Regions from separate parts of the Amphritea sp. HPY genome, predicted to be linked through region 2. Evidence: predicted binding sites of a transcription regulator. Region 2 holds the regulator's gene; each other region holds the start of a gene.

What was found. Region 2 encodes PhoB, which activates phosphate uptake and scavenging genes when phosphate is short. Its sites were predicted from a motif close to TGTCATANNNNTGTCANA; they were not measured.
Region 1: ACQUQM_RS19960 (TIGR00153 family protein) is a predicted target of PhoB. The motif match lies at 4,803-4,820, and genes of this name have one in related genera.
Region 3: ACQUQM_RS02530 (PhoX family protein) is a predicted target of PhoB. The motif match lies at 5,702-5,719, and genes of this name have one in related genera.

The regions. Positions count from the first base shown of each region.
Region 1 covers NZ_CP194015.1:4,492,779-4,503,230, forward strand. The annotation lists gene argA (amino-acid N-acetyltransferase) at 1-1,326, opposite strand, end outside; gene argE (acetylornithine deacetylase) at 1,329-2,480, opposite strand; gene ACQUQM_RS19955 (inorganic phosphate transporter) at 2,627-3,892, opposite strand; gene ACQUQM_RS19960 (TIGR00153 family protein) at 3,926-4,606, opposite strand; gene glnE (bifunctional [glutamate--ammonia ligase]-adenylyl-L-tyrosine phosphorylase/[glutamate--ammonia-ligase] adenylyltransferase) at 4,896-7,811, shown strand; gene ACQUQM_RS19970 (branched-chain amino acid aminotransferase) at 7,889-8,884, opposite strand; gene ACQUQM_RS19975 (phosphoethanolamine transferase) at 9,180-10,452, shown strand, end outside.
Region 2 covers NZ_CP194015.1:4,200,501-4,210,952, reverse strand. The annotation lists gene ACQUQM_RS18700 (NADP-dependent oxidoreductase) at 1-165, opposite strand, end outside; gene ACQUQM_RS18695 (hypothetical protein) at 318-542, shown strand; gene cysZ (sulfate transporter CysZ) at 584-1,399, shown strand; gene phoR (phosphate regulon sensor histidine kinase PhoR) at 1,457-2,815, opposite strand; gene phoB (phosphate regulon transcriptional regulator PhoB) at 2,825-3,520, opposite strand; gene ubiA (4-hydroxybenzoate octaprenyltransferase) at 3,611-4,501, opposite strand; gene ACQUQM_RS18670 (chorismate--pyruvate lyase family protein) at 4,547-5,095, opposite strand; gene ACQUQM_RS18665 (DUF1415 domain-containing protein) at 5,188-5,763, shown strand; gene ACQUQM_RS18660 (diguanylate cyclase domain-containing protein) at 5,770-7,290, opposite strand; gene ACQUQM_RS18655 (hypothetical protein) at 7,623-7,826, shown strand; gene phoU (phosphate signaling complex protein PhoU) at 7,897-8,622, opposite strand; gene pstB (phosphate ABC transporter ATP-binding protein PstB) at 8,640-9,473, opposite strand; gene pstA (phosphate ABC transporter permease PstA) at 9,580-10,452, opposite strand, start outside.
Region 3 covers NZ_CP194015.1:610,061-620,512, reverse strand. The annotation lists gene ACQUQM_RS02555 (DUF294 nucleotidyltransferase-like domain-containing protein) at 1-1,173, shown strand, start outside; gene ACQUQM_RS02550 (3'-5' exonuclease) at 1,176-1,919, shown strand; gene lhgO (L-2-hydroxyglutarate oxidase) at 2,131-3,351, opposite strand; gene glaH (glutarate dioxygenase GlaH) at 3,477-4,427, opposite strand; gene csiR (DNA-binding transcriptional regulator CsiR) at 4,745-5,452, shown strand; gene ACQUQM_RS02530 (PhoX family protein) at 5,781-7,679, shown strand; gene ACQUQM_RS02525 (diguanylate cyclase domain-containing protein) at 8,168-10,147, shown strand; gene ACQUQM_RS02520 ((2Fe-2S)-binding protein) at 10,157-10,348, opposite strand.

The DNA of each region.
Region 1 (10,452 bases), 290 kb from region 2:
TTTAGCAAAGGCTTTGGAGTTGCGCTGGTAGTTATATAAGGTTTGTTTCTGGGTCGGCAGCTCGGTGACATTCAGTTCACTGAAACCTCGCTCTATAAACCAATGGGCTGTTCGGGTAGTTAATACAAATAGCTTGAAGAGCTGTTGTTTCCGGGCTGATTCTTCCAGTGCCTGTAACAGTTTATCGCCCCGGTCACCGCCTCTGTATTCAGGTGCTATAGCAACGCAGGCCAGTTCGCCAGCATGTTCTTCCGGGAAGGGATAGAGTGCAGCACAGCCGATAATTGCGCCATCCAGATCAACCACGGTGAAATGATGAATTTCAGCTTCAAGCCGTTCTCTGGAGCGGCGTACCAGTACGCCGGCTTGCTCCATTGGCTGTATAAGCTCAAGCACGCCGCCAACGTCTTCAATCGTAGCTGACCGTACCTGTTCGTAGGATTGTTCAATAACCATAGTGCCGGTGCCGTTGCGGCTGAACAGCTCGCTGACCAGAGCGCCATCCTGTTTATAACTGAGCAGATGGCTGCGGGGTACACCGTTTTTACAGGCTTTTGCCGCGGCGGCAAGATTACGTGACAGCTCAGTGGATCGCTCCGGCGAGGTTAATTTAGCTTTATACTGTTTGACCAGCCGCTCAGCAGTATCTGCCAAAAGTTCGGAGCGCAGGCTGTCTTTACTGTCCATGACGCCTTTTTCTGAGCCGAACAGAATCAGTTTGTCGGCCTTCAGGGCGATGGCTGTCTGGGTAGCAACATCCTCAACCGATAGATTAAATATCTCTCCAGTGGGTGAATAGCCGAGGTGGGATAACAGCACGATATTGTTATGGTCCAGCTGTTGCCGGATCGCCTGTTTGTCGATCCGACGGACTTCACCTGTATTACACAGGTCGATGCCTTCAAATATCCCAACCGGACGGGCGGTGACGAAATTACCACCACAGACCCTGATCTGAGCGCCATGCATGGGGGAGTTAGCCAGTCCCATCGATAGCTTGGCTTCAATCTCAATACGTTGGGTCGCAGCGGCTTCTATAACGTATTTCAGCGTCTCACTGTCGGTCACCCGCAGGTGATGATGCAGCCGGGTCTTAACTTGCTGTTGCGATAGTTTTTCTTCGATCTGTTGGCGCGAGCCGTGAATCAGCACCAGCTTCACGCCGAGGCTGTTCAGCAGTGCAATATCATGAATGATATTGGCAAAGTTATTATCGGCGAGTGCCTCGCCCCCGAGCATCAGGACGAAAGTCTTGCCCCGGTGCGCGTTGATATAGGGAGAGCTGTGACGAAACCAGTTAACGTATTGGGTCAGATCATCATTCATGATTAAAAACAGTACTTTGCAATCAGTTGTTCCAGTATCGCTACTGTAGGCTTTATCTGGTCAAAAGCCAAATACTCATCCGGCTGGTGGGCCTGATCGATAGAACCGGGCCCCATCACAATAGTATCCATGCCAAGATCCTGGAGGAACGGAGCCTCAGTGCCAAAGGCAACAGCCTCAGCCTGGTAACCGGTCAGTTTCTCTGCCGTCTGAACCAGCTCCGAGTGCTTATCATTGTGAAACGCAGGAATGCCAGGAAATAGCGATTCGGCTTTAATCTCTACATTAAATTGCTCTGCCAGGGGCGAAAGACGTTTGAAGACAGCCTCTCGTAGCAGGTCGGCGCTCATTCCTGGAAGTGGACGCAGGTCGTATTCCAGCTCGCAGGCGCCACAGATCCGGTTAGGATTATCGCCGCCATGAATGCAGCCCAGGTTGAGGGTCGGCACTGAGACTTTGAAATCACTGTTTTGATAGTCGCGCTGTAATTCTTTACGAAAGCTGATTAGCTCTCCCAGTACTGAATGCATCGCGTCCAGAGCATTTGATCCCAGGCCCGGGTCCGAAGAGTGGCCAGCGCTACCGGTAACCCTGACCGACTCCATCATCATCCCTTTATGCATGTAGATGGGGCGCATGGAGGTTGGCTCGCCGATTATCGCATAGCGGGCTTTAGGTTTACCGGCTTCAGCCAGTGCACGGGCGCCGTTCATTGAACTTTCTTCATCGGCGGTTGCGAGGATGATTAAGGGCTGTTGCAGTGCCTGATCTGTGAATTTTCGTGCCGCCTCAATTGCTATCGGAAAGAAACCTTTCATATCGCAGGTGCCCAAACCATAGAAACGGTTGTCTTTCTCAGTAAGTTGGAACGGGTCGCTGTTCCACAGTTCGGCGTTGAAAGGTACGGTATCGGTATGTCCGGATAACACCAGACCGCCTGGGCCTGAGCCTAAAGTTGCGATCAGGTTAGCTTTCTCCGGGTGGCCCGGAATGGGCATTATCTCGGTCTTAAAACCGAGGCTGGAGAGCCAGCTTTCCAGCTTGTTGATAACATTAAGGTTACTCTGATCCCAATGGGCAGCAGTACAACTAACCGAAGGAGTAGCGATCAGCTCGGTTAGCATAGTTACCAGGTCTGGTACGGTTTCGGACATAGCAATTACCGGAAATATGACGGGTGATAGGGCTATTGTGCAGGGTTTGAGCGGAAGGGTCCATTTTCAGGATAAACATCGCGACTCTTTTTTGCAGATATAAAAAAGGCGAGCCCGATGCTCGCCTTTTTTGAAATTGTCAGTGCTTAGCTGAATATGCCCTTGAACATAAAGAAGAACATGATAGACAGTGCAGCACCTGCAGGCAGAGTCACTATCCAGGATACGAAGATGGTACCAACAACCCGCAGGTTCAATGCTGATAAGCCACGGGCAAGACCTACACCCAGTACCGCACCTACTAAGGTGTGGGTGGTGGATATCGGCAGACCAGTACCTGATGCGAACACTACAGTGGATGCTGCCGCCAGCGTCGCAGCAAAGCCACGGCTTGGCGTCAGTTCGGTAATATTGTTACCAACAGTGGCGATAACCTTGTGGCCATACATAATCAGACCAGCGACGATACCTGCGCCACCCAACAACAGTATCCATACCGGCATCGCAGATTTCTGAGCTACTTCGCCGGCAGAGGATACTACACCAACAATCGCAGCCAGTGGGCCTACCGCGTTAGCAACATCGTTCGAACCGTGGGCAAAGGCCATTGCGCAGGCGGTGAACATCATCAGTACACCGAAAACTTTTTCGACGCTGGCAAAGTGGTAATCACGGTTGTCTTCTACGCGGGAATGGATCTTACGCAGCATCAGCATACCCAGGAACATGGACAAAAACCCGACACCAATAGAGATGATGGCGCTGGTACCGAAACCCGGGTTAAGGCCGATATGCTTAAGACCCTTGGTGAAGGTCACCATTGAGATCATGAAGCCAACAATGAAGATGTACATAGGTACATACTTCTTGGCGTTTTTGAACGGGTCTTCGGTATCCAGGATCAGTTTCTGTACGCTACGGAACAGGAAGAAGGCTATAAAGCCTGCCGTCACCGGTGAGACTACCCAGCTGGCAACGATCTTCATGACCTTGCCCCAGTTGACCGCATCGACCGAGATGCCGACGGCGGCGAAACCGACTATAGCGCCGACAATGGAGTGCGTTGTCGATACAGGCCAGCCCATGAATGTGGCTATTAACAGCCAGATACCGGCTGCCAGCAGCGCTGACAGCATACCGTACACCAGCAGTTCAGGCGTGCCCGAGAGCAGTGCCGGATCGATAATACCTTTACGTATTGTGGCGGTAACCGCGCCACCCGCCAGGTATGCACCGGCAAATTCGAATAAGATGGCAATAACAATTGCTTGTTTCAGGGTCAGTGCCTTGGAACCAACGGATGTACCCATCGCGTTAGCTACATCGTTCGCGCCCACACCCCAGGCCATAAAAAATCCAAAGATACATGCCATGATGATCAGGACGTCACCATACTGTGCAATGATGCTCATGATTTTTACCTATTAAGAAATATATTCAGAAACTTATTGAGCCAGCAGTAGCTGTAGACGGCTACCAACCTGTTGTGCTTTATCCGCGACATCGCCGATCCAGTTGACGATCTTGTACAAGAACATGGCATCGATCGGATGCATCTCTTTTTCGACCGCGAACAGTGCTAAGCGTACCCGACGCTCCATCTCATCAGCATCGTGCTCCAGATCGTCGAGTTCATGGATCATGTCTTCGACAACATCCACCTCGTGACCACGGAAACCGGTGGTGACCAGTTCATCCAGCTCATTCAGTGCTTTAAGTGCCTGAGCTGACGCTTTCAGTGAGGAGCGGATATACTCCTTCATGATCGGCTGGATTTCAGTAGGAATGGTCATCTTACGACCCAGTGTCAGGCCGGCAATGTCTTTAGCTCGGTTAGCGATTTTGTCCTGCATGCGCAGCAGGTCCAGCAGATCGGTACGGGGTACCGGCAAGAAGATGTTTTTCGGCAGGTTCTGACGAACATCTTTCTTCATGACGTCTGCTTCGCCTTCCAGCACAGCAATTTTGTGCTGTACTTTAGCGGCTTCATCCCAGTCTTCGGCCATCACTGCGTCGAAAAACGGGATCAGCTCAACCGCACAGGACTGTGCTTTAGCGATATGCTCCTGCATCGGTTTAAACGGGGAGCGGGCAAACATCTGCATAATCGGGTTATTTGTAACCATAAAATCACCAGGTTAGATGCATAAAATTTGCGCGAGTATACGCGCAGAAGTTTGTGGTTTGTAGTCAATCTGAAACATAAATGCCATGGGGTTGACATAAAACCGCAGTCATCGACTGTTATAAGTTAATCGGGACTCTTATAAAGCCCTGAATTTACTGTATTTCGGGCATGATATTACAGTTATGTTAAAGATTTGTTACAACAGTATGGCAGATAAAAATATCGAGTAGGAATTAGGCTTTTGGTAAGCTTAATGGAATACACGGCCAACAAGAGTAAATGGACATATGCTCAATCTACAGATCACAAAGCTACCGGAAGTTCTGCAACCCGTCCTGATTCAGAATTGGGATAAAGTTGAGGCGAGAGTCTCTACGCTGGAAACCCCACCGGACCGTTTCGCTGATGATCTGGCCCGGGTGCTGACCGGCAGTGATTATGTGGCTGAACAATTTAGCCGAACCCCCGGATTGCTGGAAGATCTGCTTGAGAGTAATGATCTTTATCGAGAATATGATGCAGATACTTATGCTAACTCATTAGCAGAGAAGCTACAGGTAGCCGATACTGAATTGCTGCTGCATATGCTGCTGCGGCAGTTCAGGCAGCGGGAGATGGTGCGGATCGTGTGGCGTGACCTGACCCGTATCTCTGATATGCGGGCGACCACCCGTGACCTTTCAGCCCTGGCAGATGCCTGTATCGATCAGGCTTTGAACTGGTTGTATAAAGAGTGTTCCGGTAAGTGGGGCGTACCCCATTCCAGGGCCAACGAAGATTCTCCTGCATTGCCTCAGCAGATGGTCGTACTGGGGATGGGTAAGCTGGGTGCCAATGAGCTGAACCTGTCTTCCGATATCGACCTGATTTTTGCCTATCCGGAAAAAGGCGAAACCGAGGGTGGTCGTCGCTGCCTTGCTAATCAGGATTTCTTTAGCCGGCTGGGACAGAAGCTGATTCAGGCGCTGGATAATATGACTGCAGACGGCTTTGTCTTCCGTACGGATATGCGGTTGCGCCCTTATGGCGCAAGTGGTCCTCTGGTGTGCAGTTTCGCCGCGATGGAAGAGTATTATCAGGATCAGGGGCGGGACTGGGAACGTTACGCAATGATTAAGGCCCGGGTGGTCGGTGGCAATATTCAGGCCGGTGCAGAACTTCAATCGATGCTCAGGCCCTTTGTCTATCGTAAGTATATTGATTTCAGCGCGTTTGATTCCCTACGTTCTATGAAGGAGATGATCAACCGCGAAGTGCGGCGTAAAGGGCTGCACGGTAACGTAAAGCTTGGCGCGGGTGGCATCAGAGAAGTTGAATTTATTGCTCAGGCGTTCCAACTGATCCGTGGCGGTCGGGATCCGCGGCTGCAACAGCGGGAGCTGATGAACATCCTGCCCTTGCTGCCAGACACTGTGGGGCTGCCAGAGCAGGCGGTTACTGATCTGACCGGTGCCTATACATTTTTACGAAATGCGGAACATGCGATTCAGGCTGTAGCTGATCGTCAAACCCAGGAGCTGCCCACCGATGAGCAGGGGCAGGCCCGACTTGCCTACAGCATGGGGTTTGATGACTGGGGTAGCTTTATTGCAGAGCTTGATCAGCAGCGCGGTAAGGTGACAGAGCATTTTGCCAACGTGATAGCGCCCTCAGAAGATGAAGGCTCTGAGCAGAAGGAAGATGGCGATAGCGAATGGTTACTGCTCTGGAACAGTGATTTCGATGATGAGGAAGGCGTAGCCTTCTTTGCTGAACATGGTATGGATGATCCACAAGCTGCCTGGAAAGCATTCGGTAATCTTAAGAGCAGTCGTAATGTGCAGTTAATGCAGGCAGTGGGGCAGGAGCGGCTTTGTGCGGTGCTGCCAAAAATGATGAATGAAGTTGTCGGAACCGAAAACCCCGCGGAGACGCTGGGACGTGTATTACAACTGATTCAAGCGATTATCCGTCGTTCCGCCTATCTTGTATTGCTGGCAGAGAACCCGGGAGCGATGCGCCAGCTGGTACAGTTGTGTTCGGCCAGCTCATGGTTTGCCGACACCCTGGCGAAGCAGCCGGTATTATTAGATGAGCTGATTGATCAGCGAGCGTTGTATTCACCGCCAAGTAAAGCTGAGCTACAAACGGAACTGAGACAGCAGTTGCTGCGCATTCCTGAAGAGGATGTGGAAGAACTGATGGAAACGCTGCGCTATTTTAAAAGTGCGCATTCGCTGCGGGTTGCCGCGTCGGATATCACCGGGGCACTGCCGTTAATGAAGGTCAGTGATTACCTGACCTGGCTGGCGGAAGCGATTCTTGAGGTGGTGCTGGATATCTCCTGGCGATTGATGGTCGAGAAGCATGGCGCACCATTGAAGGCTCCGGGAGTGCCTTGTGATCCTGACTTCATCGTTGTTGGTTATGGCAAGATGGGCGGCATTGAGTTGTCCTACGGTTCCGACCTTGATCTGGTGTTTGTCCACGATGCGGATGCCAATCTGTTTACCGATGGAAAAAAACCGGTGGCTAACTCGGTCTTCTTTACTCGCTTAGGTCAGCGCATCATCCATATTCTTAATACTTTCACTACCGGTGGTCAGCTCTATGAAGTTGATATGCGGCTGCGCCCTTCTGGTAATTCCGGCTTGCTGGTCAGTTCATTGAAAGCGTTTCAGGAATATCAGGAGAAAGAGGCCTGGACCTGGGAGCATCAGGCATTGGTTCGGGCGCGCGTTATTGCCGGATCGGATGAGCTGAAAGCGCGTTTTGAAAAAGTTCGAGGCGAAATTCTGAGTCGACCAATAGAACCGTCTGAGCTGGCTGATGAAGTAGTCAAGATGCGCGCTAAGATGCGTGACCATCTGGGTACGTCGACTAAAGAAGCCGACGAGAAGTTTAATTTGAAGCAAGACCGCGGCGGAATTGTCGATATTGAATTTATCGTACAGTACAGTGCTCTGGCGAATGCAGAGCGCTTTCCCGAACTGATAGAGTTCACAGATAATATCCGGATTCTGGATGCGATGGAAAAAGTCGGCGTGATTCCTGCTGAGGATGCTGAAACACTGCGTGAGGCTTATAAAACTTACCGTGCTGCGGGTCATCGACAAGTACTGCAGGATAAGTCGAGTACAATTACGGATCACGATCTCGAAGGTTGCCGTAGCGAGGTCAGCCGGATTTGGGATGCTCAGGTGGCATCGCAGCAGTCTGCATAATGCCTGACTCTGAAACTCAAAAGTAAAAACAAAAAAAGCCCGCATCAGCGGGCTTTTTATAGACTTATGAATGCAGCTCAGATGCTGGTCAACCAGCCGTGCTTATCTTCTGCCTTGCCCCACTGAATGTCGTTCAATGCCTGACGCAGCTTAACGGTTGTTGCGCCAACTCCGCCGTTACCTACCGGATACTCTTTACCGTTGTGGATCAGGGTGCCGACCGGAGTCAGTACTGCTGCAGTGCCAGACAGTGCGGCTTCGCAATTTGGTTTCGCAGCGCGCTCAAGTAGTTCATCGACAGTTAGCTGGCGCTCAGACACTTTCATGCCCAGGTCGCGGGCGATGGTCAGGATTGAGTCACGGGTTACACCGTGCAGGAAGCTTTCGTCCAGCGCCTTGGTGATTACTTCGTCGCCATCGATCAGCAGGAAGTTCGCGGCCCCTGTTTCCTGAACATCGCCATCCGGGCAGAACAATACCTGGTCGGCGTTCAGATCAGCTTTCGCTTGCATAATTGGGCGCAGGGCGCTGGCGTAGTTGCCGCCGCTTTTGATCATTCCCATATGGGCAGCACAACGGGCACCGTTTTCTTCGAGGAGCAGGCGCAATGTTGTATCGCCGCCAGAGAAGTAATCGCCAACCGGAGACAATAGCATGTACTGGCAGGAAGTCAGGGATGGGCTGGCCGCTTTGCCTATCGCCGGTTCAGTACCGAAATGGGTCGGGCGGATATACATGGATCCGGGAGGTTCAGGTACGTCGCTTTTAAAACGGGTAACGATATCCAGAATCATTTTTTGTGTTGCCGCTTTGTCGATTTCAGGTAGCGCGAGTAGTTGGCTGCTCTGGGCAAAACGTTCGAGGTTACGATCCATACGGAAGATTTTTATTGAACCGTCTTCGTGGCGGAAGGCTTTCAGACCTTCAAAACAGGTGCTGGAGTAGTGCAATACGTGTGCACCCGGATGGAGTTGAAGGCTATCGCTGCTGACGACTTCTGCGTCGCTCCAGCTATTACCATCAAACCAGGAAATTGCCATTTCAGGCATGAACACCGTACCGAAAGCTGCCATTGACTACCTCAAAAAAAATAAAAGATTGATTACCCTGTTACTCGCAGCGTGTGTAAGCGACTCAGTTAAGGGCATTGATTGTAATCAGCAACGGCTGAAAAGGGAATTGCCCGGATCAAGAAAAAACATTAATTATGCATAGGTTGGTACGACAAGGTATACCCAGAACGGGATAGTGGATTGCGCCAGTAAAAACAGTGGCTGCCGTTAATCGTCAAACATCGGTATAATGCGGGTAATTTGATGACTTGTATTGCCTGTCATCTTCCCCTGACTTTGTTAAATGAGTAATTGTGTGAGTAATCTGGCTGAGCGTGCACGACGCTTTCCTAAAATATCCTACCTCCTGATTATTGCTGCGATAGTGGTGCTGGACCTGTTATTGGTACGGGATCTTTCGTGGTTTCTTGAGAATTTTGCCGGTAAACGCTTCTGGGTCAATCTTGGCTTCAGTACGCTGGCTATGCTGCTGTTGCTGCCGCTTGTTGTCGGCACGCAAAACCGATTAGTTCAATGGCTGGTTATCGGCTTGATTCTGGTGCCGCAGCTGGTTCAGCTGTCGTATTTCAGCGTTTACCGAAATTTTGTCACTGTATTTGATCTGCGTTTCTTTGCTGAGGATCCATGGCTCTCTTTTGAACTCTGGTTTGATAATGCGGTGGTCTTCAAGCCTTTGCTGCTGATCGTGCTGGAGCTACCTTTGCTGTTACTGATTTTTAAGTTACAGCTTAAGCCCCGCTGGTGGTGGCAAACCGGTAATGGCGTGCTGGGCACGCTACTGTTTCTGTTAATAACCTTTAACTGGTATGGCGCAGCGAAATTTCAGTTAAGTTCGGTTGCTTACATCGGCGTCTTTCCCAGCCTGATCGAACGGCAGGCATTTGCTGATACGCTGGCGGCAAAGCCGGTTATTGAAGCGCGTAAGGCCGCTGCGGATGCTCCCAATATTGTGTTTGTTGTTGGCGAATCGCTGACCCGCAGGAATCTCGGTGTGTATGGATATGACCGTGATACTACACCTAACCTGCAACGCCTGGCTGATCAACAGCAACTGGTTGTCTATAACAATGCAGTCAGTATCGGTACACGGACCCTGAGTTCAGTGCCTTACATGCTAACTGGTCTGCAGGGCATCGATCCATTGGGGCAGATCTATTCGACCCCGACGATATTTAATTACGCCAGGGCGGCGGGTTACCAGACCGGGTTTATTACCGCTCAGGACTTTCAATGGCGCAATATCGATCAGATCTTTGTCGATCAGGATATGGGCTATTACCGCAACGGTACCGATTTCAGTGCCGAAGTTTCCGTATCGATCGGTGCCGACGATATGAAGGTGCTGAACCGGGGTGTGAAACCGTATCTGGATCAATTGGATGCTGCAAAGCCATTTATGCTGGTGGTGCAGATGAATGGCAGCCATTACCCTTACGATGAACACTCCCCGGCCGAGGTTAAGAAATTTCTGCCGGAAACCGATCCGAATGGCCTCAATGCTTACGATAATACGGTGCTGTATACCGATCTTTACCTGAGTGAACTGGTTAAAGCGGTACGGGCGAAAG
Region 2 (10,452 bases):
GAAGCCACTGGCACCACCTCCGGAACAGGTTTTCCAGTCAATCGGGTTGACCCCGGCGGCGGTCGTTTTCACCAGTACCTCGCCGTTATTCAGCTCAGGTTTAGGTACATCCTCATAGGCTAGAACTTCGGGACCGCCAAATTGATGGATTCTGATCGCTTTCATGGTTTACTCCGATAGTTTGCAGGTGAAAATTGAACTCACTGCACTTAATATCCTGCATATTCACATAAAGTTATAGGTCAAACCAGCCACTTATGCAGGATATTTCTGTTAATCTATGACCTTCCTAATCAGAAAAATAAACGGAAATAAAGATGTATCTTGTGGTCGCAGAACAGTTGTTAATGCTTGGTGGTTTTGGAGTTTTTCTGGTGTCTCTGGTGCTTTATGTACTCAGAACCAAAGATATTAAGTCGATTCTGGTTTTCTGGCAGGCGACGATTGAGTTTACCAAGCAGGAATTTATGATTAACCGGATCGGTTTATCGATGATGGTACTGGCAGTGCTACTCAGATTTTACAATCACTTTTTCGCATAACGCTGAAAGTGTTTTTAGTTTTTAAAAGGTAAGTGTAAGAAATGAAAGGGAATCCGGTCAAAGGTGCAGGTTATTTTCTGCGTGGGCTCAGTATGTTACCAGAGAAGGGGATACGGCACTTTGTGCTGGTTCCACTGCTCATCAACGTAGTGTTATTTGGTGGTGCTATCTGGTTTCTGATTGACCAGATGGGGTATTGGATAGATTATCTGCTGAGCAGTATCTTGCCTGATTGGGACTGGTTACAGTTCTTGCGTTACCTGCTCTGGCCGCTGGTGGCGGGCTCGATTCTGATTGTTGTCTATTACAGCTTTAGCATTGTCGCCAACATTATTGCGGCGCCTTTTAACGGTATTTTGTCAGAAAAGGTTGAACAGCGTCTGCGCGGCGAGTTAGTCACTGACGAAGGCTGGCAGGCGGTTATCGCTCTGATTCCCCGGGCGGTAGCGCGGGAAATCTCAAAGCTGATCTATTATCTGCCCCGATTACTGCTGTTATTGATACTGACATTTATTCCGGTTATCGGCTGGGTTGCTCCGCTGTTATGGTTCCTGTTTGGTTGCTGGATGATGGCGATTCAGTACTGTGATTATCCGATGGATAATAACAAGGTCAGTTTCAAAGACATGAAGGAAGCCCTGAAGCAGCGCCGCTTTACCTCGCTGGGCTTCGGTGGATTGGTTTCGGTTGGCATGATGATCCCGTTGGTTAACCTGCTGATAATGCCGGCAGCGGTGGTGGGCGCGACGATTTTCTGGGTTGAAGAGTATGCCAGCGATCAGGGTGAGATTGACCTGCGCGGCTTTGCTGCAAAGTCAGTCGGTACTGATCCGGCCGGGCGACTGGGCTCCGATTAAGTATCTCTCCCGATATAAAAAAAACCGCCCATCCGGCGGTTTTTTTATATCGAAAGCTTATCTGATCGAGGATGGTGCCGCCTGATCTTTCGGTTCCTGTTCATCAGGATCATCAGGTTGGCGCTGACTGCCGCTGCTTAACAGCTCTTTCGGAAAGTGACAGCTGAAAGTGCTGCCCTGGCCAATCTCGCTCTTAATTGACAGTCGACCGTTGTGGCGCAGCATCACATGTTTGACGATCGCCAGCCCAAGCCCGGTACCGCCGGTATCAGAGGAGCGGCTTTCGTCGATGCGATAGAAACGCTCCGACAGACGGGGCAGGTGAATGCTGTCGATGCCGGGGCCGTTATCCGCAACCGAGAAGTGAGTGCCTTTTTTATCTGCCCACCAGCGTATCTGTATACGGCCACCGGCAGGTGTATAGCGAACGGCATTGAATACCAGGTTAGAGAATGCGCTGTAGATCTCGGCTTCTTGCCCCAGCAGGGTGTTGTTCGGATCCAGGTCGAGCTCAATGGTTTGGTTCTTATCTTTACCCAGTGCTATTGCGTCATCGCGTATACGACAGATGATTGACTGGATCGGGATCGGTAGTTCGTCTGAGATATGCGGGCTGGCTTCCAGCCGGGACAGCAGTAACAGGTCTGATACCAGGTTTTCCATCCGCCTGGATTGGTTGGCCATCTGGTTCATGCCCCGCTGCAGCGGGCGTGGCAGGTCCTGATCGAGGAAGGTTTCCAGATATCCCCTGATGACAGTGAGCGGTGTACGCAGCTCATGGGATGCGTTAGCGACAAAGTCTTGCCGGGTCTGCTCCAATTGCTTCAGGCGGGTAATATCCCGTGCTACCAGAATCCGATCGCCGACACCGAAGCGGGTCAGCCGGTATTCAAGGATAACTTCGTTACTGAGCGGCGAGGGTAGTTGCAACGGATCGTCGTAATTTTGCTTGCGGTAGTAGCGGACAAAGCGCGGATCGCGCAGCAAGTTCATCACTGAGCGGCCCCGGTCGGTACTGGCCTTCAGCCCCAGTAAGCGATCAGCAGCACGATTCCACCACTCAAGGTTGTTGTGGTTGTCGATGATGACAATCGCATCGCTGAGGGCCGCTGATGATTGTTGAAACCGGTGAATAACAGCCCGTAGTGACTGGCTTCTGCCAAGCTGGCGTTTCTGGTCCCGGGACAGTTCATCAAACAGTTCGCCCCAATGACCAGAGGTTTCCGGTACATCGCTATTTGAGCTATCCATCAGCCACTGCTGCAGGCGATTAAACTGTTTGATCTGAAACAGCGCCCAGCCCAGCAGGGCAAAGGCAAGCGTCCAGCCTGGATAACCGATAATGAAGCCGGCAAACAGAGAGACAACCACTGTCAGCAGCAGGTTGCTGGCTATAGAATGGTTGCTGTTATACATAGGTTGGTCTCAGACTACCTGTGATGAGAAGCGATAACCGGTGCCACGGACAGTCTGAATCAGATAGTCATGGCGTTTCCCCAGTGCTTTACGCAGACGCCGGATATGCACATCGACGGTCCGCTCTTCAACATAGACATTACCGCCCCATACCAGATCAAGCAACTGGCTTCTTGAATAGGCGCGGTCCTGGTGGGTCATAAAGAACTGTAGCAGGCGAAACTCAGTGGGTCCCAGATCCAGCGGTTGCAGCTCTGCACTGACCCGGTGCGAAACCGGATCCAGGGTCAGGTCATCAACGGTAATTGGTTCTTCAACGCCTTTCGGTGTGGTCCTGCGCAATACTGTTTTCAGCCGGGCGACCAGTTCCCGGGGCGAGAACGGTTTAGTAATGTAATCATCAATACCGGATTCCAGTCCCTGTATCTTATTATCTTCGTTGCCTTTGGCGGTAATCATAATAATCGGGATATCTGAGGTCATCTCATCCTTACGCAAACGGCGGGCAAACTCAACGCCGCTGGTACCTGGCATCATCCAGTCCAGCAAAATCATGTCCGGCTTATTATCGACAATAAGCGGATGCGCCGCCTGAGCTGACTCGGCTTCAATACATTCGTAGCCAGCCATCTCCAGTGCAACTGCGATCATTTCACGGATCGGGGCTTCGTCATCAACGATCAGAACCCGTTTACCTGAAGCCATGATCTGTTACCTCATTTCAATGATTTAGATGGCCCAATTAAAAGATGAAACTGTTACAGGAATATGACAATTGTAACAATTCGGGCGGAATCAGCTAAAGAAATAGTGCAGCGCGAGACTAATTAACAACAGCAAACCGGCGTAATGGTTATTGAGAAAGGCTTTGAAGCACAGGTCCCGGTCCCGGTTGCGGATCAGGTACTGCTGATAACCGAACAGTGCGGCCATTGCGGTTAATCCAAGATAGAACCAGAACGAAAGATCAAGCTGCAGCGCCAGCATGATAAAGATTGCCAAGGTACTCAGTTGCAGGATACCGATAATCAGCTTATCCATGTCACCGAACAGAATTGCGGTGGATTTTACGCCGATCTTCAGATCATCATCGCGATCGACCATCGCATACATCGTATCGTAGGCAACGGTCCACAGCACTGTCGCGATATAGATCAGCCAGGCGTAGTGTGGTATCTCTGCCAGGGTTGCGCTGAACGCCATCGGCACGGCCCAGGCGAAGGCCATACCCAGTACAACCTGGGGAAGGTGGGTATAACGCTTCATAAATGGATAGCAGGCCGCCAGGGCAACACCGCCGAAGGAGAGTAAAATAGTCATCTGGTTGGTGAGCAGCACCAGGCTGAAAGCCAGCACTAACAGCCCGGCAAACAGATAGATAGATTCACGGGCGGAGATCCGGCCTGCCGGAATCGGGCGCTGAGCAGTACGTTTAACATGACCATCTATTTTACGATCAGCGAAATCATTGATGACGCAGCCAGCGGAGCGCATGAGGAATGTGCCAAGGCAGAAGATAACCAGCAGGTCGATGCCGGGAACGCCTTCAGCAGCGATCCACAGGGCCCATAGGGCTGGCCATAAGAGAAGATAGGTACCGATCGGCTTTTCAACCCGCATCAGCTCACCGCAGGCGCGGAGCTTTTGCTGCCACTGAGATGATGGTTGGGGTGTTGCTTGCTGCATGGTCAGGCTTCCGGGATATTTTTTGCAGAAACAGGTCTGCGGGAATCAGGTTGCAGGATAGTGTACCTGTTGCAGCTCGGGCAGGAAAACTTCTGCAACCAGCAACGGCTTATCGGAGAGTCGAAACTGAGAGCGTCGGGCCCATACGGTCTCTCCACTGGTGAGTTTAAGCTTACTGACCTGTAGCGGCCCACGCTGCATGGTCGGGTCGGTGAACAAAACACTGCCGAGGGAGCGATTGCCGATGGCATTGAGCTGGCGCTGCTTACCGGTCAGGGTTGAGGCGGGGATCACTGTTCTGGCGTAGACCCAGGGTTGTCCTTTGCCTATCAGCTGCACTTCGCGGATCAGCGCCAGTTGCCGGGTCGGTATGCCCAGAGCTTTTGCCTCTGAACGGGTTGGCCGGGACCAGCCCTGGCGCACCACTTCGACCCGAAAGTCACCCTGGCTGAGATCTATAAGTCGCTGAGTCAGGGAGCCAGAATCGAGCAGCCATTTACGCCATATCAGCGGCGCGTCGGTGGCTGCCGGACGGCGCAGGGTATACCAACGCACATCGAAGCTATTCTGGGTCAGGGCTGCAGGAATCGGCACTTTTAATACTCATAGAAAAACTGGCGCTATATTACCATCCGCAGGGAATAAATGTATTGGGGTGGGATCAGGGTTTTAGGTAGTATATGTGGATGAAAAAAGAAATTAATATTGATAACCCCGAATCAGTTACTAGTCTGACCCGACGCTGGGTCGAAACTATGGTTGTTGGCCTCAATCTATGCCCTTTTGCCGCGCCAGTGGTACAAGATGAAAGCTTGCGTTACAGCGTATCTACTGCCATAGAAAGAGAGGCTTTGGTGGCTGATTTTCTGCAGCAGATCGAAGCGATTCAGCAGTCAGATGAAGCTGAGATAGCCACGACGTTGCTGATCGTGCCGCGTATGTTGCAGGATTTCTACGATTATCTGGATACGCTGGCACTGTTTGAAGAGCTGTTACAGGATGCCGGTCTTGAAGGGGTATTACAGCTGGCCAGTTTCCATCCGGGCTACCTGTTTGGCGGCGTCGATGAAAATGATCTGAGCCACTGGACTAACCGCTCACCCTATCCAACCTTTCATATCATCAGGGAAGCCCAGATGAGCCGGGCCCTGACCCATTACAAGAATCCGGAGCAGATTCCAGAGCGGAATATGCAGTTATTAAGAGATCTGGGACGGCAGGGGTTAATTGAGCGCTTCCCTCCGTTTGCTGATTACTGCTGAATATGGCTATTCAGCAGTAAAGCAGATGACACGATTGCGGCCCTGTTCTTTAGCCTGATACAGGGCTTTATCGGCCTGCTCGATAAGTTTATGGGGTGATACGCCCTTGTTGTTTGGCGTCATAGTGGTAATACCCAGGCTGGCGGTAACCGGCTGATCACGAAACTCCGGGCTATGGCGTATATCAAGCTGGCTGATTTTGTTGCAGATGTTGTTTGCCAGTACCTGTGCACCGGATTGATCTGTATCAGGTAGCAGGATGCAGAACTCTTCGCCGCCGTAGCGGCTGACAATATCCTGGGCTCGGCGCGCGGATTCCTTTATTGCTAACGCAACCTGGCGCAGACAATTATCGCCGTTAAGGTGTCCCAGGTAGTCGTTAAATGCTTTGAAGTGGTCGATATCCAGCAGGATGAGAGATAGCGGCTGCTTAGATCGCTGGCCCCGTCGCCACTCTATCTCCAGAGTACGTTCGAATTCTCGCCGGTTAAATACCTGAGTCAGATTGTCGATACTTGCGGCCCGTGCCAGCAGGTCATGAGAACGTTTCAGTTGCAGCAGTATATTGATACGGGACTGAATGATTGCCGGATCTCTGTTTTGCAACAGATAATCAGCAACCCCAACATCATAAAGGGCGACTTCAGCGCTATCGTCCAGCGGCTGGCCGATTACGGCGAGGGGAATCTGCTGCTCGCGGGTAAAGTGGCCCAGCTCCCGACACTGTTCGGTAAGATCATGCTGCTGACCATCATTATGCAGCAGTACCAGATCGGGGCACTGTTCATCACTCAGCAACTGATCTTTCAATGCTTGCAAGGATTGTGGCAGCAGGATATTGCTTTCATCACGCAGGGTTGAGAGTACTCCCCAGAGTTCGGCAACAGAGTCGCCACCATAGAGGGCGATAGTCTGGCGTTCATGATAGCGGGTGCCGCTGTTCAGCTCGGGCGTTGCAACCGAGTCGCCCTGCAAAAAATTGATGATCGATTCATGATTCATCAGACCGACTAATTTACGGCCGTCCGGGGCCAGCATTGCCGGTGTGCGCAGGGTGAAGTTGCCCTGTTCCCATTGCTGTTGCCAGGCTTCAAGGATCTGTTCACACGTTTCATCGGCATCTAATTCTGTCGGTAGCTCGGACGCTTCCAGACAGTTGAATATGACCGATGGATTAGAGATATCTTTACCTTCGACCCACAGCGCCCGGTAGAGGTTGTGGCGGAATGTTTCCGCCTTGCCTGGATCGATTTTTTGCGTGGCGATGACACACAAACAGGGAAAGTAGCTATCGCTGCGATTGAGCGGCAGAGATATCGCGACATCCGGGGTACGGTTACGAATGTTGAATACGTCGCTGGCAAGCTCGGCCATGCTTTCTGCAGAGCCAAGGTAGCTGCCAATCTCGGAATTATGCTCTACCAGACGCCAGTCAACTTTATGCAGCAGATTATTGCTGCAGAGCAGCTCATGAAGGGCGTAACTGAATGGGCAGTTAAGGTCGCCGTAAACTATATACTCTGCCATTTTCGTCCTGAAATAATTGTGCTGATGGGTCAAGTGTAGGCGCTGTATCGGCCAACTGGATTGTTTTATAAGGAGATAGTGAAGAAAATAATTTGCTGTTGATACTGTGTATCATGTTTTTCGTACTACAAGAGCAGAGTTAATTCAGTTAAAATCTGGAAACTTCGGCATTTGAACAGTGGTTTCTGTCGTGAGCATGGAGCGATCAGAGCGGTACGCAGAATCTTGAATACAATTTGTATGGTGAAACAGTGTTAGTTGAGCGCAGAGGGAAGACGCCTGGAAAGCATGGGCGCAGAGCGTCAGACCGTGTCGGTGAAGCGGTTTGTGATATGAAGGGTGATCTGTGGGAAATTGATGCAGCCTTTCTTATCTATATGAAAGAGATGGTACCCGGCTGGTGCGGTGGTAGCCTGCCTTCTGAGGTAATGGAAGGATTGAAGAATACAGGCCGACATCAGGCAGTAGGCCTCTCTTTGAGTGCCGAGCCAAAAGAAGGCGGTAAGATTCAGCTCAGAGTGCAAAAGATAGGCTGATGAGTAACAGATACAAAAGGGCAGCCAGGGGCTGCCTTTTTTATGTCCGGTGACCAGTAACTAAACAGGCTTATTCAGTACCTTTGACGGTCTTCCTGATCTCTTTCAGGCTGCTGTGGCGGACGTCAGTACCACTCACCAGGTAGATCAGATGCTCCGCCATATTGCGTGAGTGATCACCGATCCGCTCCAGGCTACGCAGTACCCAGATAACATTCATAACGCTTGAGATAGCGCGGGGATCTTCCATCATGTAGGTCATCAGGGAGCGCATCGCAGAGCGATACTCCTGATCGACTTCTTTATCCTGTTTGGCGACCTTATAAGCCAGCTCTGCATCGCTGCGGGCGAAGGCGGTAAGGCAGTCCTTCAGCATGTCGCGCACTAAATTACCGATATGGCGAACCTCCTGATAGCCATGGATCTTGCCACCCTGTTCTGCGAGTTCGATGGCGTGACGGCAGATACGGTTGGATTCATCACCGATCCGTTCCAGATCGTTGACTGCGCGGCTAACGGAGATAATCAGTCGCAGGTCGCCAGCGGCAGGCTGGCGCCGGGCGATGATCAGGGTGCACTGTTCATCGATCATCAGTTCCATATCGTTGATCGCTTTTTCATTTTTCCGGGCCTGCTCGGCAAGCTCGGTATCACCCTCGATCAACGCTTCAACCGCATCATTAACCTGGCGCTCAACGGCACCACCCATGGTCAGCAGGTGGGTGCGGATCTGTTCCAGCTCGTCATTGAACTTCTGAGATATGTGAGTACTGTGGTGGTCTTGTTCGTAAGTCACTGTAGTGTCTCCGCGTATTAGCCGTAACGACCGGTAATGTAGTCTTCAGTCTGTTTCTTTTCTGGATTGGTAAACAGTGTATCAGTTACACCAAACTCAATCAGATCACCCATATACATAAAGGCGGTATAGTCAGACACCCGGGCTGCCTGTTGCATGTTGTGGGTTACGATGACGATGGTGAAGTCTTTTTTCAGCTCGTGGATCAGCTCCTCGATCTTTAAGGTAGAGATCGGGTCCAGTGCTGAAGCGGGTTCATCCAGCAGCAGAACTTCTGGCTTTACAGCGATAGTCCGGGCGATAACGAGACGCTGCTGCTGACCGCCGGACATACCCAGTGCGCTTTCGTGCAGGCGGTCTTTTACTTCTTCCCATAGTGCTGCAGATTTAAGCGCCCACTCAACCGTTTCGTCGATCACGCGTTTTTTAGTGATACCCTGAATCCGCAGGCCGTAAGCGACGTTTTCGTAGATACTTTTCGGGAACGGGTTAGGTTTCTGGAAGACCATGCCGACCCGGCGACGCAAATCAGCAACATCAACCTTGCGCTGGTAGATATTCATCTCATCCAGGTTTATTTCACCACTGATAGTACAGCTGTCCACCAGGTCGTTCATCCGGTTAAAACAGCGCAGCAGCGTTGATTTACCACAACCGGATGGACCGATAAAGGCGGTTACCCGGTTCTTCGGGATGATCATATTAATGCCGTGCAGGGCGCGCTTATCACCGTAATAAAGCTCCAGATCATTGACGGTCAGGGCTACGGTTTCATCTTCCAGGCGTAGCGCTTCATTGCTGCGCTGCATCGCGGAAATATCGATAGCGTGAGTTTTAGTTTCCATAGTCATCTTTAAACCTGTTTTCTGCTCGGCTTATATTTCAAGAGCTTTGTCTTTTTCGCCAAAGCAGCTGGTTGCGGATCGCAAGTGATAAGAATTAGTTTCCTATCCATGATCACATTTCCAAAGCTTTGTATTTTTCGCGGAGATGATTGCGTATCGCGATTGCTGATAAGTTCAGCAGGGCGATTACAGCCACCAGCAGCAGTGCGGTCGCATAGACCAGCGGACGTGCCGCTTCAACGTTAGGGCTCTGGAAACCAACATCATAGATGTGGAAGCCCAGATGCATGAATTTCTGGTCCAGATGGATGAACGGATAGTTGCCATCCAGCGGCAGGCTCGGTGCCAGTTTTACTACACCAACCAGCATCAGCGGTGCTACCTCACCAGCGGCACGGGCAATCGCCAGGATCACGCCGGTCATCATCGCCGGGCTGGCCATCGGCAGTACAACCCGCCATAAAGTTTCAAACTTAGTCGCACCCAGTGCCAGGCTGCCTTCGCGGACGGAACGGGGAATACGGCTCAGGCCTTCTTCAGTGGCGACAATGACTACTGGCACCGTAAGCAGTGCCAGGGTCAGCGATGCCCACATCAGGCCCGGTGTACCGAAGGTCGGCGCCGGTTTCGCTTCCGGGAAGAACAGTTGATCGATATTGCCACCGAGGAAATATACGAAAAAGCCCAGACCAAATACTCCGTATACGATAGAAGGTACACCGGCCAGATTGTTCACCGCGATCCGGATCAGGCGGGTGATGAATCCCTGTTTAGCATATTCGCGAAGATACACTGCCGCGACTACGCCAAAGGGGGTCACCAGAATCGACATCAGGATAACCATCATTACGGTACCGAATATTGCGGGGAAGATCCCGCCTTCGGTGTTTGCCTCACGGGGATCTTCAGATATGAACTCCCACAGTTTAGCTATGTAGTGGCCGATCTTAGCGAATATGCCCATATCATTAGGGCGGAACGCACG
Region 3 (10,452 bases), 1.8 Mb from region 2:
GATGACGCTTACGCCTTTGAAGCGATGCTGACCATGCTGCGCTACAACCTGCACCATCTTCCGATTCTCGATAATAAAGTTCCGGTCGGAGTAATAGGTATCTCAGATATCGTGCGCTACGAATCGCAAAGTAGCTTGTATATGGTGAGCACAATACTGCGCCAGCAGAGCGTAGAAGAACTTCGACAGTTATCTCTGGAAGTTAAGTCCTGCTTTGTGCGGATGGTCAACGATGATGCTAACTCGCATATGATCGGAAGTGCTATGTCGGTGATCGGCCGCAGCTTTAAGCAACGCCTGATGGAGCTGGCGGAAGAAAAACTCGGCCCGCCGCCAGTACCCTATTGCCTGCTGGCACTGGGTTCGATGGCACGGGATGAACAACTGATCGTCTCTGATCAGGATAACGCCCTGATTCTGGACAATAGATATGACCATAACCACCACGCCGAATATTTTGAAGAATTGTCGGCCTTCCTCAGCGATGGCCTGGCTGCATGCGGTTACACTTACTGTACCGGTAAGATTATGGCAACCAACCCACGCTGGCGTAAAACCCGTCGCGAATGGGAAGCAACCTTTACCGACTGGATAGAGAACCCCGACCCGGAAGCCCTGCTCAATTGTTCAATATTTTTTGATCTGGATGGCGTCTGTGGCAAAACCGACTGGGCCAAGCAGCTCAATACTTTTGTGGTTCGCAAAGCCCGCCGCAGCCCCGGATTTCTGGCTAATATGGCGCGCAACGCACTCAACCGGACACCGCCACTGGGCTTCTTTAAAGGTTTCGTGATGGAAAAGGACGGTCAGCATAAAAACTCAATCAATCTGAAGCGCCGGGGCACAGCACCACTGTCAGATCTGCTCCGGGTCCATGCGTTGGCGGTAGGCTCACGTGCGCAAAATTCTTTCGAGCGACTGGACGACATCATAAAGGCTGACATCCTGCCCAAAGGCCGTGAATCCGATCTGCGCGATGCGCTGGAATTTATTTCCATGGTCCGGATCCGCCATCAGGCACTGGATATCGCCGCCGGGCAGGAACCTGATAACAATATCGAGCCGGACAACCTGACCGATTTCGAGCGCCGTAATCTGAAGGAAGCATTTCAGGTACTCAGTAACAGTCAACGTTTCCTTAAATTCCGCTATCCGGCAAACAGGGGGACTTAACGATGGTTTCCTTCCTGTCTAAATCTAAGCAAGCTAAACCAAAGCCACCTGAAGCCATCGACTGGGCAGCCCGTTTCAGAGAACTGTCGCTGACCTGTAACGACGAACGGTTACGTTTTTTTTATGAAAGCGGCGCAGTGAATCCTGACACACCACTTTCTGAAGTACCTTTTGTTGCCCTGGACTTTGAGACTACAGGCCTGAACCCGCGCAAAGACGATATTGTCAGTGTCGGACTGGTGCCTTTCGATATTCATAGAGTGCGCTGTCGCGACGCCCGGCACTGGATCGTCAATCCACGCCAGGCACTGGCTGAAGAGTCCGTGGTTATTCATGGCATCACTCACTCTGATATCTCCGATGCACCAGACCTCAAGCGGATTATGGAGCAGCTGCTTGAAGCCCTCGCCGGATGTATCGTTGTCGTCCATTACCGCTATATTGAGCGAAGTTTTCTCAACGAAGCCCTTAAAGCCAGAATCAACGAAGGCATTCTATTTCCAGTGGTCGATACCATGGAGCTGGAAGCGCGCCGACACCGCACCGGAGGCTCAATTTTCTGGTCCAGGCTGATGGGACGCCGCCCCACCTCGATCCGTCTCGCCGATAGCCGGCTACGCTACAACCTGCCCCACTACTCACAACATCACGCCCTGACCGATGCCGTCGCAACAGCAGAGTTACTACAGGCCCAGATTGCTAACCAATACGCTCCGGACACCCCTATATCGGAGATATGGTTATAGGCCGCCTCGGGCGGCCTATAACCAGACCGCAGCACAAGTGCTGCTAGCTAGATCGCGGCTGCGCCGCTAGCTAGAACGAAAGGCAAGCCTTCCTGCTAGTGGCTAGAAAAAGCGGAACCCCTTCTAAAGCAATTAACTGTTACAACCCAGACACAAAAAAACCGCCTGGGGCGGTTTTAGCTTTTTCTAGCAAGTATCGCTTGCGATACGTCTAGCTACTTTTCGCCGGCGAAGCCGCGATAACTTTTTCGCAGATATATTCTCCGATCGGAATCGCTGAAGTTGCGGCAGGCGAAGGTGCGTTACATACGTGCAGAGAACGCGGGCTTTCGGCAAACAGGAAGTCGTGTACCAGCGAGCCATCGTTCATTACCGCCTGGGCGCGGATACCGGCCGGATAGGTTTGCAGATCTGATACTTTAAGCTGCGGACAGTACTTCTGTACCAGTTTCAGGTAACCCGGCTTCCACAATGAATTCTTGGTTTCCACGATACCGGTTTTGATATGCGCTCTGAGGACTTTCCAGAAACCGCCGAAGGTCACCATATCCCAGATATCCCGCGGGCTGATGTTGATCTTACCGTAGCCTTCACGTTTCCAGCCCTGCACCGCATTCGGTCCTACAGTCACTGTACCGTCGATCATCCGGGTCAGGTGCACACCCAGGAATGGCAAGTCAGGATCTGGAATCGGGTAGATCAGATGATTAACAATATTATTGTACTTAGCGGGTAGCTGATAATACTCGCCACGGAACGGAATAATCTGAAAATCGGTCGGGATACCCAGCATTTTGGTTGTACGGTCTGCCATCAGGCCGGAACAGGTAATCAGGTATTTACCCTGAAAAACCACTTTATCACCGTTGTGCATCGCCTCAACGGTAACTCGCTCAGATGACTCAGTCAGACCTACCACCTTATGATTCAGGCGGGCATCGCCGCCCATCTCTACAAAGCGCTCCGCCATCTTAGTCGTCACTTGCTGGTAATTAACAATCGCCGTGTCTTTAACCAGCATTGCGCCTTCACCAACGATGTTCGGTTCGCGTTGCTTAAGCTGTTCAGCATCCAGCAGCTCAACGTCGATACCATTATCGTTACAGCGGGTGTACAACGCCTGCATACGCTCGACCTCAAGCGCATTGGTCGCCACCAGCAATTTACCACACTGATCGTATGGCACATCATTCTGATCGCAGAATTCCATCGTTGCAGCGACCCCTGCTTTACAGAATTGCGCTTTCAGGCTGCCCGGAGCGTAGTAAACGCCTGCATGGATTACACCGCTGTTATGGCCGGTCTGATGCTTAGAGTAAACGGATTCTTTTTCCAGCAGCAAAATTTTTGCTTCAGGGAAGCGTTGCTGCAACTGCCAACCCGTCGACATGCCGACGATACCGCCACCGATGATAATGTAATCGTATGTCATCTCATTTCACCCAACTTCAAAATATTCAGAACTTTAATCAGCAAAAACGGCGGTACCGATAAAACCGGTCCGCCGTAGTATATCAGTGCTTATATTTGCTTATAGCTTCTTTTAACAACACTGTATTACTTGGTGAAGTGGCCACGCTGACGCAGCAGTTCACGGCTCAGTTCCGGGTGAGAAACAAATTTGTCGCGACCGTGTAACCAGCAATGGTTCTGTACAACCAGCATAGAGCCAACAGGCAGACGGACACGGAAGAAGTTCTCATCCGCTTCAATGGAATCACCCATCTCATAAAGATACAGGCCTTCAGCCATGTTCTGCGGCTCAGCAAACTGATCGATAAACAGCATGTGCGGCTTACCATTCTTATCTTCTTCGAAGAAGATCGGGTGTTCGATCTTAGTCTCAACGTTCTTCGACTTAGGAGCGCCCCAAACAATATCCTGCTTCGCCATCGGGTGACGGTAGAACTTATCCAGCTCAGCCCAGTCATCCAGATGCAGCAACAATGATTCGCCGCCTTCCATATTTGCTTCGCCCAGCTTCTGCATCAGCACGAAATCAGTACGCTCATCAACATAAGTGCCATCGTTGTGCAGTTCCATACGACGGTGTGCCTGACGCAGGTAGCTGTCAGAGTTGTCATCGTTCAGAACGGTGAAGCGAGCATAGTACTTACCGTACATCGCATCATGGTTAGGCATACCGATAATATGGGAGATCGCCGTAGACAGTTTGATCTCAAACTCTGTACGCAGCTCACCAGCTTCGATATCAGGCTGACCTTCATATTGCAGCAGGAACGCAGCAGTATCACGGTCCTGCATCGTCGCGTTCAGGAATTTACCCAGGGTATATCCGGTAATTGCGTCCAGTTTGTCAGCAACGGCATAGCGCAGGAACGGCTTATATTCCAGCGCCTGTACCGGCCACTCAGTCATCGCCTGATCAAATGCAGCGGTAGTGTCTGCGCTCAGGGTAACGACCTGAAGACGCTTATTCGCCGCGAACGGGGCTACAGAAAAACCTTGCGGCTGGGTGCTTTCAACTTCACGCAATAGAGCAGTCATTTCTTCATCTCTCCAAAACTGTTTTCGTTTTGTTTAGCAGGATCTCTGTTGATCTGGTGTAAGCAGAAGGTGCAGGTACTACTTACAGATTCATGCAGATATAACAGGAGCCCTTTCAATTCTTATCGTTGAATCTTGATGGTGATCAAATACAACATCGACGGGAAGCAATAATGTCGACATTTTTAACCAACGTCAACACTAACTATAAATTTCTTTCTTAACTATTTAATGTCGCTGACATAGAATAAGTGCGAAGCAGAATTTTGATTTGAATATAAAGCACATTAAAAACATGGATTTAGCCTGTTACCACTATGACTGAAAGCAGCTCTCTGAAACGCGCCAGCAAAGATAACTCTGCCCTGAAAGTGGTAGGTCAGCTTAAGCAGGATATTCTTACGGGATTCTTCAAACCCGGTGAAAAGCTTAAAATGACCCGGCTCAAGGAGCGCTATCAGCTCGGCGTCAGCCCGTTGCGGGAGGCCCTTTCGCAGCTGTTAATTGAGCAATTAGTGGTGGTTGAGAATCAGCGCGGCTTTAAAGTTCATCCAATATCCCGCGAAGAGATGCTGGATATCTATCAGACAAGAGCCCAGATCGAATCGCTCTGCGTCGGTCTGGCAATCGAACGCGGTGATGATGAATGGGAAGCCGGTATCATAGCCGCCGCCCACAAGATGAGAAAGTTTGGCGCCCAGGTCGATAAAGATCCACAAGAGTGGGAACGCCGTCATCAGGCATTCCATACCGCAATCGCTGTCGGTTGCCAGTCGCCCGCCCTGCTCCATGTCCGCCGCTCCCTATACGAAAAGGCATCCCGATACCGCAATCTGTGGCTAAAAAAGAATATGGCCGATAGCAGCGTTTTTGATACCAACCAGCAAGAACATGACGCTCTGATTGAGGCCCTGATGAGCCGCGATAGCAAGCAGGCCAAAGCGATCATCGAACAGCACCTGCTGAGTCCGAGTAAGGCGTTAGATGAAAACCCAAAGCTGTTAGATCAAAAGAACAGTGGCTAGATAGGACCAGAACGTCGCTTCGCGACTTGCTAGAACGGAAGGCAAGCCTTCCTGCTAGTGGCTAGAAAAAACAAAAGCAAAAGAACAATCCTTCCTTACAAAGCACGTTTTCACTTAGCTGTTTAAAAAGACCGCAAGGCTTTTTCTAGCTACTAGCAAGTCGCGCAGCGACGTTCTAGCGAGAAAGACTTGTCTTTCGTTCTAGCTAGCTGCGCAGCAGCGGTCTGACAAGCAAAGCTTCGCTTTGCTTGTAATCCTTTTGTCATTTCCCTCGCCTAAGCTGGCTTTATCTATGCTGTATTCACTAGCGAGCTTGAAAGGGAATAAAATGAACAAAGATCAACTACAGGCCGATTCCACTATGAATCAGGAACAGGACTCCGATTTCAGTAAAATTATCGATACAGGCCTTAGTCGCCGCCGCTTTATGCAAGGCGGAGCCTCTGCTATGGGTCTGTTTCTGGCCGCTAACCCGGTGGCGCAGACGGTAGCTGCTACCACCCAGCCTAAAAGCAAATTGCTGGGTTTCAGCAAAATCGCTACCAGCACTGCAGATACCTTTGTGGTACCTGAAGGCTATGTTGCCCGTCCGCTGATATCCTGGGGTGATCCAATCCTGCGCGGTGCGCCGGCTTTCGATGAAAGCGGTAAGCAGCCTAGTTCTGCTCAGGCAGGCCAATTCGGTGATAATACCGACGGTATGAGTTTCTTTCCGCTGTCTGAAGACCGCGCGCTACTGGCAGCAAACAATGAATACACCAACTACAAGCTGCTGTTCGATCACAAAGGAAAGGCGATGACTGCCGACGATGTGAAGAAAGCCCAGGCAGCCCACGGTGTTTCTGTTTTCGAAATCAAACGGACTGCTGATGGCTGGGAATACAGTACAGAATCTGACTACAACCGTCGCATTACCGCCAACACCGAAATGCTGCTGACCGGTCCTGCTGCAGGTCACGACCTGCTAAAGACCAGTGCAGATACTTCCGGTAAGAAAGTACTGGGTACCTTCAACAACTGTGCAAACGGCGAAACCCCATGGGGCACCTACCTGACCTGCGAAGAGAACTTCAACGGCTACTTTGCTAAACCAGGCGCTGAACAGGATAAGCACCAGAAGCGGTACGGCATCAAGGATGACAGCAAGTACCAGTGGTACAGGTTTGATAATCGTTTCGATGTGACAAAAGAACCAAACGAGCCTAACCGTCATGGCTGGGTGGTAGAGATCGATCCAATGGATCCAACTTCTACTCCGCTTAAGCGAACTGCTCTGGGTCGTTTTAAGCATGAAAACGCTGCTGTAGTTATCGCTGACAACGGCCACGTTGTGGTTTATCTGGGCGACGACGAGCGCGGCGAGCATATCTACAAGTTCGTATCCAGGTACAAGTACAACCCATCCGACAAGCAGGCTAACCGCAACCTGCTCGAAGAGGGCACCCTGTTCGTTGCCCGCTTCAATGCTGAAGACGGCGACGTTAAAGGCAGCGGTGAGTGGATAGAACTTACCTTTGGCAAGAACGGCCTGACTAAAGATAACGGTTTCAACAGCCAGGCAGAGGTAATGATCTTCGCCCGTGAAGCGGCAACTGTTGTTGGTGCAACTACCATGGACCGTCCTGAGTGGGTTGCGGTACATCCACAAACCAAGACAGTCTGCTGCACTCTGACCAACAACAAGAACCGTGGTAAGAGGGTCAACCAGCCTGTTGGCGGTCCTAACCCACGTACGGCAAATAATTACGGTCAGATCGTACGCTGGAAAGAAAATAATGCTGATAACACTTCATCTACTTTCAAGTGGGACCTGTTTCTGGTTGCTGGCAACCCGACAGTGCATAAAGACTTCTACGCCGGTTCTGCCAACATCAATGATGAAAACATGTTTAACAGCCCCGACGGCCTTGGCTTCGATAATGATGGTCGCCTCTGGATCATGACCGATGGCAAATACTCCAATAAGGGTGATTTTTCCGGCATGGGAAATAATCAGGTTCTGGCCGCTGATCCGGATACCGGCGAAATACGCAGGTTCTGTACCGGCCCTATCGCCTGTGAGCTGACCGGTCTGGCCTTCAGTCCGGATCAACGCACTATGTTTGTTGGCGTACAACATCCGGGGGAAAAGGATATGCCTTCTCACTTCCCGGCAGGTGGTAACAGCAAACCTCGTTCGACCATCATGGTTATCCAGCGTGAAGATGGCGGTATCATCGGCGCCTGAATCGAACAGCATTTTTAACTGAAGCATTAAATTAAGAAGAAAACCGCTCTGATTAACACTATCACGAGCGTTTTTTTTTGCTTTCAAAACTATAAAATTCAAACAAAACACACCGCAAATCATAAATTAAAATCAATATCCTTGATATTTATCAAACACAAATTCAGATTCACAACAATCGCCACCCCCCCTGTTTTAAAAGGCCACCCCTACTTCGGAGAACCCAGACATGTTGTATTTCTTTAGTAAAGAAGTATTAGCCCCTGTTAAAAAAGTGATAATAATCAAACAAAAATTGATTTATCCTGCGATTTTGATACGATCCCATGTTCAATTTACCGGCCACGGAAAGGCACAATTTTGAGATTCCGTAATGGCCCGGCAGTCCCGACTCCTAAACAGTCTAAACCTCTCAGTACAGACCTCTTATCCACCAGCATCCATTGCTAAGCCCCCCGCTGTTATACAAGAGGCTGGCTGAAGCAATCATGTTTGCACTTGCTATATTATTTCTGTCACTGGCGGCTTCAGAAGCGCTGATGATGATGCTACTTGAACATTTGGCGATTAATAGTCGCTATTTCTGGATCGAAACCTTCTTCGACGCCAGCATACTGGCCTTTGTGACGCTCTTCGTCGTGCGCTACTTATGTAAGTTCCGGCTAATACGGCCACAGCCCCCAATGAACGCTGAAACAATACAGATTCAGGCCGCTATCATTGTCTTTGGTATGGAAGCTCTGCTGATGCTGGCATTCCCTCTATTCCATCTGAGGCACAGTGACTGGCAGATGACAGTTATCGATTCAGGCGGCCTGGCTCTGCTCTCAACTATCGTTATCTATTACTTTCTGCTGTTACCTGCAGGCGCAGCCCCGCATCAGAAAAAAACCAAGCACCCCCTATACACCTATGGCATAAGACACCTTTGCTCTTATCTCTTTGGCATCACCCTGTTCCTGCTATTCCTGCTGAATATCTATAACCAGCAACAAAATACGCATATAAACCAACTGATCGAAAGGGAAAGCCAGCAGCTTTTACTGGCCAGGGAAACACTGACTAACCAATTGACTCACGCAGCTCTGGATGTACTTGTACTATCGAAGCAGCAGGATCTACAGCAGCAACTCACTGGCGACCAGCATGCCTTCGATGAGTTGACACTGGATTACCAGAATATCGCCAGGATTAAACGAAGCTACGATCAGATCCGAATTATCAATACCCAGGGCGAAGAGAAGATCCGCATAAACAGAGCCACCAAAGACCCTATTATTGCGGCTCCAGAAGACCTGCAAAATAAACAGTATCGTTACTATTTTCATTACACCCAGAATCTGCAACCGGGCGAAGTGTATATCTCGCCGATGGATCTGAATATCGAGCATGACGAGATCGAAATCCCTTATCGACCGATAGTCCGGACATCGACACCGATCATCGATCGCACAGGTCTGCAACAAGGCATCGTCGTCATTAATCTGAATGCGCGGAATCTGTTAAACCAGCTGGATCAGGCTGAAGCAACAATGTCAGGCAATATCATGCTCCTGAATGAAGATGGTTTCTGGCTGCATGGCGGCGAACCTGATGCAAACTGGGCATTTATGTTTCCGGGCAAGGAAAACCTGAACATCCGTCACCGCTACCCCGAAGCATGGAAAACTATTCTCATGCAGGACTATGGTTCAATCAAAACCCCGCATGGCTATTTCATATTTCAGACGGTCAACTCGGGCATCAATAGCTATCAACCGACGGAACTGATCAATAAAAATGACCGTCACTGGCCGGTCTGGAAATTGGTTTCACTGGTACCTAGCGCAACCTTTGAAGCGGAGCTATCCGAAATATCAAGGCTTCTGATTCTATTCTTTTTCCTCGTGACCATCGTCATCGCAATCGGCACTATAATGTATACCCGGGCGCAACTCAGGCACCATAAAGCTAAAGACAAGATCCATCATCTGGCGCATCACGATGCGCTGACAGGGCTAAGTAATCGCAGACTGTTTATGGAGATGATCGATCATGAACTGCTTCATGCTAATCGCAACCGCGCCCCTCTGGTACTGATGTACCTGGACCTGGATCGTTTCAAACCGATCAACGACCAATACGGCCATGAATCCGGCGACCTGGTACTTAAAGGCGTTGCCAAAAGGTTAAAAGAGATCCTCCGTGAGAGTGACACTGTATGTCGCCTTGGCGGTGATGAATTTGCCGCCATCCTGCCAAATCCGGGAACGAAGCAGCAGATTGAAAATGTCGCTCAACGTATCCTTTACGCCTTCGAAAAGCCCTTTCTGGTTCATGGTAATCAATTAAATGTGGGGATAAGCATCGGCCTGGCTAATTACCGCCCCCCACTGCAAAGCCGGGATGCCCTGCTCCATGAGGCAGATCAGGCGATGTACCAGTCAAAGAAAGCGGGACGTAACTGCTACCGTTTTTCTCAGCAATAACAGCGGTCTTTAATCCGCTTTCCCGACTATCTGTAGTACATGATCAACACACTCCCCACAGCGGGGTTGCAGACCGTGTACCGCAAATATTTCACGATATTCATCTTCACCAAATTCGATCGCCTCAACGATGTCCTTCTGATACAGATCGTTGCACGTGCAGACCAGTGTTGGATCTTGCTGCTTTCTGTCAGCGTCCATCATTTCCCCCTGTATTCATCATCTGCCGAAAAACTCAGTGTATGGCTGTAATAATCCGCTGAACAGTGAATTCGCCGCAAACTTCTGTGAGCAGAATTGATACG